Linked DNA regions of Desulfosediminicola ganghwensis. Each later gene encodes a partner of the first gene's protein in a complex. Links are inferred from orthologs where the notes say so. Each region holds a gene or a part of one and is shown in the gene's direction. Other genes may lie near its edges.

What was found. Proteins that work in one complex are often made in the same cells at the same time.
Region 2: the proteins of trxA (region 1) and trxB are in contact, whole or in part, in a crystal structure (PDB 1F6M), measured with the Escherichia coli proteins. The link is inferred for Desulfosediminicola ganghwensis from one-to-one orthologs.

What each region holds. Positions count from the first base shown.
Region 1 is NZ_CP050699.1:5,547,588-5,552,393, forward strand. What follows is about bases 771-3,712. They hold trxA (thioredoxin), read left to right. Parts: upstream 771-2,049; coding sequence 2,050-2,376; downstream 2,377-3,712. Other genes in these bases: hemL (glutamate-1-semialdehyde 2,1-aminomutase), read right to left, coding at 771-1,687; trxB (thioredoxin-disulfide reductase), read left to right, coding at 2,467-3,405; FCL45_RS23855 (outer membrane protein assembly factor BamD), read left to right, coding at 3,419-3,712. Outside these bases: FCL45_RS23830 (ATP synthase subunit I), read right to left, coding at 1-46; FCL45_RS23835 (AtpZ/AtpI family protein), read right to left, coding at 54-308; more of hemL, read right to left, coding at 395-770; more of FCL45_RS23855, read left to right, coding at 3,713-4,189; FCL45_RS23860 (NIL domain-containing protein), read right to left, coding at 4,500-4,806. UniProt on the Escherichia coli protein: Participates in various redox reactions through the reversible oxidation of its active center dithiol to a disulfide and catalyzes dithiol-disulfide exchange reactions.
Region 2 is NZ_CP050699.1:139,987-143,223, forward strand. What follows is about bases 453-3,237. They hold trxB (thioredoxin-disulfide reductase), read left to right. Parts: upstream 453-1,266; coding sequence 1,267-2,208; downstream 2,209-3,237. Other genes in these bases: FCL45_RS25055 (redoxin domain-containing protein), read left to right, coding at 636-833; lon (endopeptidase La), read right to left, coding at 2,284-3,237. Outside these bases: FCL45_RS00595 (hypothetical protein), read right to left, coding at 1-70.

The sequences.
Region 1 (4,806 bases):
AGCTCACAACCTGCATCTTCTGCAGGGAAATAATACCTCTGGTCACGTTATCCTCAATCGTCCGTCTTATCGTCTTTATCTTTCGGTTGATTTTTCCACAAAACATCTAGCAAGGTCTTAAACCCTGCAGCAATACCGAATGCCAGACCGATAAACGTGAACCATGGAGCGGTCCTCCCATCAAAGACTTTCTGGTCCAGATAAATGCCACCTCCCAACCCGATGAAGATGGAGGCAACAAAAGTAAAACCAACATGGCCGTAGTGAGCCATCAACTGAACCAGCTCTTTTCTCATTCCCGACATCATTTTCCTCCTAAATCCCGAGAGGATAAATCGGTTACATTACTAGAAGGTTTTGGTATCATGCCTCCCTGCCAAAGTCAACGCATTTTTCATTTTTCGAGCAATTTTTTGAATGACCATTCAGTCATTTCTGCTGCTTTCAGCAGCTCTTTTTCGGTATGAGCTGCTGAAACAAATGCCACCTCAAACTGAGATGGAGCAATGTTAAATCCGCTACCAAGCATCTGCCTGAAGTGTTGAGCATAGCGATCAGTATCGGCCGTCATGGCGCTATCAAAATCAAAGACTGCGCTTTCAGTAAAAAAGCCGGTCATCAGTGAACCGACCCTGTTCAGGGTAACCGGTACACCTGCACGCTCTGCCGCAGCATTGAGCTGCTCTGCATAAGCAGACGCCTTTCCATTGAGCTTCGTATAGAAATCAGACTCCTGCAGCTGCTTCAGGGTTGCAATACCTGCCGCCATCGCCAATGGGTTACCAGAGAGCGTTCCAGCCTGATATACCGGTCCATCCGGGGCAATGCAATTCATGATATCAGCTTTACCACCATACGCGCCGACTGGCAGACCACCGCCAATAATTTTACCGAGGCAAGTGAGATCAGGCTGAACTCCGAAATACTCCTGAGCCCCACCATAGGCGAGTCTGAAGCCGGTGATAACTTCGTCGAATATGAGAACAATACCCATCTCGCTGGTCAGCTCACGCAGTTTAGCGAGGAACCCATCAGCTGGCGGCACACAGCCCATGTTGCCTGCGACCGGTTCCAGGATAACGCAGGCAATGTCCAGCGATGCGTCACGCAATGTCTTTTCAAGTATTTCCAGATTATTATACGGAATAGAAATGGTGTTTTTGACGATATCATCAGGAACTCCAGGGCTACCGGGAATACCGAGGGTCAAAACACCTGAGCCCGCCTTCACCAGAAAAGAGTCGGCATGACCGTGGTAACAACCGTCAAATTTAACGACCACCTTTTTACCGGTGTAGCCCCGCGCCAGGCGAACCGCACTCATGGTTGCCTCGGTGCCAGAGTTCACAAACCGCACTTTCTCAATTGAAGGCACCGCCTCAACTACCATCGATGCAAGTTCGATCTCAGAGGGTGTGGACGCGCCGAAACTGGTGCCCGAGGCAGCGGCCTCATTGACAGCTTTCAAAATCAGAGGGTTGGCGTGGCCCAGGATCATAGGACCCCAGGACCCAACAAAATCCAGGTATTCATTGCCATCGACATCATAGACATAGGTGCCCTGAGCACGTTCGATAAACACCGGATTACAGCCTACAGAACGACACGCTCTTACCGGGCTGTTCACGCCACCCGGAATATATTTTTGCGCTTCCTGAAAGAGACGCTGGGAAGTTTCAGTTTTCATAGAGTCACATCCTCATTGATAGTATTTAAAAAAACTCCCTGGTGAGAGCTTCATTCACATAGTATTGATTCCAACTGTTGAAAAGACGCCGAAAATCAGTATCAGGCAGCGGACACAATAACCTGAATATATAGCACGGAGATCATTTTAATGTCAAACATCCTGATACTTGATTTTTCCTGTTTCATACACAAAATAGGTAGGCAAATTAGCCACCAGTAAGGTTAAAGGTGCTGTCCAACATTTTCCTTGTCAGCTTTCCGGCCAAAAGGTAAACTGAGCCCGGAATTCATGAACTTCGAGAATTCAACAGCATAGACATACATGACCTTCTGATAACATCTAAAGGAAAGGAGCACATAATGGCAAACGATAAAGTCCAGCAAGTTAACGATGCTGAGTTTGATACGCTGATCGGCTCTGATCAGCCAACCCTGGTTGATTTCTGGGCCCCCTGGTGTGGTCCCTGTAAAGCTATCGGGCCCGTCATCGAGGATCTCGCCGATGAATTTACAGGCAAAGTCAACATCGCTAAAATGAATGTAGACGATAATCCCGTCACCCCAGGTAAGTATGGTATTCGTGCTATCCCTACACTGATCCTGTTCAAGAGCGGTGAAGTTGTAGACCAGATCACCGGCGCCGTTGGCAAGGCCCAGCTGGTAGACCTCATCAACAAAGCCCTGTAACAGCGTTCACCATACACGCTGCCAATCGCGATTGCATGAGCTCCGCCGGTCGGCAGCGTTTTTCTTTCAGCAGTACGACACATAAAAATCATGATTAAAGAGCACTACGAATTGGTAATCCTTGGCGGAGGTCCGGCTGGTCTTTCTGCCGGTCTGTATGCTGCCCGCGCCCGCCTGGACCATGTGGTTATTGAAAAAGGCGCTCCTGGTGGTCAGGTCCTGAACACTGACTGGGTAGATAATTACCCCGGTTACCCCGAAGGGCTATCCGGCTTTGAACTTGCCGACAACATGCTCAAGCATGCACAGCGGTTTGAAGTTAATATACAGCACGGTGAAGTCGAGCGAGTTGACCTGAGTAACCCTGATAGTAAAATCCTGCACATGGGTGACGGCTCTACCGTGCGATGCGATGCCTTGATACTCTGCACCGGAGCTCGTCCCAACACCTTGAATGTACCCGGTGAGAACGAATTTCGCGGCAAGGGAGTATCTTATTGCGGCACGTGTGACGCACCTTTTTACAGAAACGTGCCCGTCGTCGTTGTAGGTGGTGGAGACACTGCCGTTGAAGAAGCATGTTACCTGACACGTTTTGCCAGCAAAGTAAGTATCATCCATCGTCGCGATGAGCTCAGAGCTACCAAAATCATTCAGGAACATGCGTACGCCAACGATAAAATCGAGTTTGTCTGGAACAGCCAGGTAAGCTCCATCGAAGGAGATAACGGCGTAAAGGAAATCAAACTGTTAGACAACGATGGCAACACCTCCACTCTGGAGGCAGAGGGTATCTTTGTTCTTATCGGTATTACGCCAAACAACAGTTGTCTGCCACTGGAGTTGCTGAATGCAGATCAGTGGGGTTTTATTCCCGTCGATAGCGAATGCCGTACTGCTATTCCCGGAGTTATGGCCGCAGGTGACATCATCAGCAAAAACGTTCGTCAGGTTGTCAACGCAGCAGGTGAAGGGGCTGTCGCAATGCTTGCCGCCGAGGCATACCTGAACAGATTAAAAGAAAAATAACAGACATGATTGCATGAACTTCTCTACTCAGCAGTTCCGGAAAATTGCAGCTTCAAGTCTGGCAGGGGTATTTCTCGCCAGCATACTCGTTCTTAGTGGATGCAGTAAGGTTTCTGATTATTTTGATTTCACCTCTGATGCCGACCTCGATCTTCAAGTACCATCCAAGACCCTCGCAACCAAGGGTATGGAAGACTATAACGTCGGGAAATACTTCACAGCGATAGAGTATTTTGAGGAAATTCTAGACCGCTACCCGTTCAGCCCCGAGGCGACCCTTGCTGAGTTGAAGGCAGCCGATTGTAACTATCAGATGGGCAGGTACATGGAAGCCCTGGTACTTTACAAGGAGTTTGAGGAAAGGCACCCCACAAATGAGGCAATTCCTTACGTGATGTTCCAGAAAGGCATGACTCATTACATGCGTATCGACCGTATTGACCGTGATACCAGCGGTGCAGTCGAGTCTATCAAGGCATTTAATCAATTGCTGCGAGCATACCCTGATTCGCCATATAGTGCCGAAGCAAAGGGACGAGTGGCCTCCGCCAGAGAGTTCCTGGCGAACCATGAATTTTTCGTAGTCGATTTCTACGTGCGCACAGAAGAATATGAACAGGCCAAAAAGAGACTCGGTTATCTTTTGGCAATGTATCCTGACTCGACAATCTCAGGCGACGCCCAGGAGTTGCTCGCCCAACTTGAGGCCGGCGAACCACCAGAACGGGGGATACTGCATTATCTACCAAGCCTGTCACTGCCGGACTGGAAACTCTTCAAATAAACCTCTTGTCCCGGTAGTCTCTTCACGTAAAAAGCCCGGCTGGATTTCAAATATCCACCGGGCTTTTTTTGTATTCTCTGCGGACTGGCTACAGACATCTCCTTGCCTCTGCCCGCTATACCGCCTGAATTTATCAGCTCAGGCAGTGTCGTGCCTCAAAGACCCTGCCAGCAAACCACGGCAGCCAGCAATGGCGGCGCTGATATCTCGAGGGACCAGCTGTCATTTTGCAAAATACAGAAGAAGATCATACTAGGTGCACTGTGGTCCCGGGCATTTTTTCCCCGGGGCACACTGGATGTACACCAGATTACACCTTCTCTGCTGGCGGTAGCATCCAGTCTTTATCCAGTGAGACTTCCATGGCACGTACAGGGCAGATAGGAACGCACAGGCTGCAACCGGTGCATTTTTCCGCATCAAAGATCACTTCCATTTCAGGCCGCTTCAGGTAAAGGGCCCCAACGGGACAAATACCTGTGCAAGCTCCACACTGAAAGCACTGCTCATCGTCTCTGCGAATTCTGGTAGCCAGCCGCTCGGTCTGCACCCCAAGTCCACCCAGAAAAGACAGCCCTGCATCGACACTGGTTTTACTGCTCCCTGTCAGTTCGAGG
Region 2 (3,237 bases), 5.4 Mb from region 1 along the record:
TGCCTGAGCCCGTGAGTCTTGAGTTCAAGTTGTCTATTTTTTCAATGGTGTTTTCCTTAGGTTTACCCATAGCTTTTTTCCTGCATCTGAATCGTCAGTTCCTTCGAAAGAAATAAATCCGGTGGAAATTACGGCGACATAAAACCAAACTGGCCAGAGTAAAATCAAATTCAAACAACTCGATTCGCACTCCTACCCTATTTATCTCTGACCCTTATTCAGCTGTCAGACAGAATAACTGCAGCAAAGCCATTTCATGGCATGGCTTTAGCAACGACTGACATGATCAAAAACCATGGAACTTGTCAATGCGGACTAAGGGTTATCATAGTTGGCTCTGCAGTGAAGACATATGGTTGTCATGCCTATGGCAGCATGAGGCAGGTGTTCTCAGGTAGGATTGTTGATTCTTGGACAGTACCAAGCGCCCAAATTCACACCAATATCCACACCGAACTCATCCCCCCATTGCACAATCAAACTCAGTACCAGGTCCAACTTTACCCAATTGACACATCATCAGTTCATCCCTAGCCTCTAACAAGAGCCAACTGCAGCCGAATATCTGCACTTACGTTTTACGCACCACTGTCGACTGCATCCTGTTTCACAAAGCCAATAAAGAGGAGGTACATATGAAAAAGCTAGCTCTTGGACTACTTGCAATTGCACTTTTTGTTGGATTTTCAACTGCTACCATCAAAGCAGCAGACATTGGCGATACGGCTGCCGATTTTACCGCACAGTCCACCATGGGGGAGATAACCCTTTCCGGGTTTGCCGGAAAAAATGTGGTACTCGCCTTTTACTACGTAGCGTTTACCCCCGTCTGAAGCAATGAACTTCTTGCTTTCCAGCGTGATCTGGAACAATTCACCTCACTGAACAGCGTTATAGTGGGAGTCAGTCCCGACAGCCTTGAAGATCTGGAACGTTTCAAAGATGAGAACAACATAGGTTTTGCCATGATCAGCGACCCTGACAAAACGGTTCAACGGATGTATGAATCAGGCCGCGTCACCTATGTAATCGATGCTCAAGGTATCATTCGCCATCGCCAGGAAGGAGTGCCTGACAACCAAAAAATATTGGAGGCGTTGCGATCCCTTCAATAATCCATAACAATTTATAGCCCATTTGATCTATACTGAAAATTAATACCGCACGTTATCGTAATCAGAACAAGATGGTGCCAACAGATGAGGTTCAGGTTACAGACCAGACGACACCACGAACACCCCGGAGTTATCAGCACAGGAGACCGTAATGGCAGAATTTATCCATAAGACCCTTATCGTGGGGTCAGGCCCCGCTGGGTACACAGCGGCCATCTACGCCTCCAGGGCAAACCTGAAACCGGTACTCTTTACCGGTCGTGAGCCGGGCGGGCAGCTGATCACCACCACCGAGGTTGAAAATTTCCCCGGTTACCCGCAGGGAACTGATGGGGCAACGATGATGGAAGATTTTCGCATGCAGGCAGAGCGTTTTGGCACCGAAGTCATCTACTCCTCCATCACCAGAGTTGATCTTGCCACCGGTCAAGGCTACCACTCAATCTGGACGGAAAGTGATGAAGAGTATCACACTCATACCGTGATCATTGCCACCGGGGCCGGGGCTAACTATCTGGGACTGGAGTCTGAACAGCGATTAATAAGCAAAGGAGTCAGTGCCTGTGCTGTATGTGACGGTTTTTTCTTCAAGAACCTGGTGGTGGGTGTGGTCGGTGGTGGAGATACTGCCTGTGAAGATGCCACCTATCTCGCTAAACTCTGCCCGACAGTGCACCTCTTTGTTCGCCGGGATGAACTGAGGGCTTCAAAAATCATGCAGCAACGGCTGTTTGCCACCGAAAACGTGCACATTCACTGGAACACGGAGGTCGAGGAAGTGCTCGGCCATAACGCCGTCACCGGGGTACGGCTAATCAACAACAGGACCAATCATACTTCGGTGATGGAACTCGCCGGCCTGTTCGTAGCCATTGGCCACACACCAAGAACCGAGCTGTTCAAGGCATACCTGCAAACAGATGACACCGGATATATCATCACCCAGCCAGGGACATCCCGAACCGATGTGGCAGGTGTCTTTGCCTGCGGTGATGCCATGGACAGAGTCTACCGTCAGGCGGTTACCGCCGCAGGAACCGGCTGCTGCGCCGCCCTTGATGCCGAACGCTATCTGGTAAGGAATAATCTCTGAAAGACAGAACGTGAGGTGAGAGGTGTGAGGAGCGCGTTAATCGCGACTCCTCACGCCTTGATCCTGACTGGTAGCTCAAGGAAAGCACACCTTCAGCACTTCATCAAAAGTCGCCACGAAATGCGGGGTAATGCCTTCCTTGATATGATCAGGAAGCAATTCAAAATCCCCCTCATTTTCCTTGGGCAGCAACACCTGTTTGACGTTGGAGCGCTTGGCTGCGATAATTTTTTCTTTTACTCCGCCAATTGGCATAACCAGACCGCTCAGGGTCAGCTCACCGGTCATTGCAGTGTCCTTTAAAATCGGTTTGTTCACCGCCAGAGAGTAGAGCGAGCAGGCCATGGTAATACCCGCCGATGGACCATCTTTCGGAGTGGCACCCGCAGGTACGTGGAGGTGGATGAAGCTCTTTTTAAAAAACTCCGTTGCTTTTTCATCCTTTTCCAGCATTGAACGCACATAGCTGTACGCGATCTCAGATGATTCCACCATCACCTTGCCAAGCTGGCCCGTCTGCTTGAAGCCAGGATTACCGGTAGGAATCGGGATTGATTCGATGTAAAGCGTTGCACCCCCCATCGAAGTATACGCCAGGCCGCGAATCACGCCGACCCGTGGCTTCTTGAATGCCTGGCCCTCGGTAAACATGCGCTTGCCCAGCAGATCTACCAGTTCACTTTTTTGAATTTTTACCACCTCGTCCGGATTCTTGACGATTCTGGTGACAGCCTTGCGAATAATTTTCTTGATACAATTCTCAAGACCGCGGACGCCAGCTTCCCTCGCCCAGCCGTCGGCAATACCCGTAAGTACAGCCCGGGAAATCTTTACCTGCTTGGAGGTAATCCCATGCTGCTTGAGCTGCTTGGGCAGCAGATGCCGGGCACCGATTTCCACTTTCTCCTTCAGGATGTATCCCGGCAGCTGAATCAACTCCATACGATCGAGAAGCGGCCCGGGAATAGTCTCCAACTGATTCGCAGTACAGATAAAGAGCACTTTCGAGAGGTCAAAACGCACATCAAG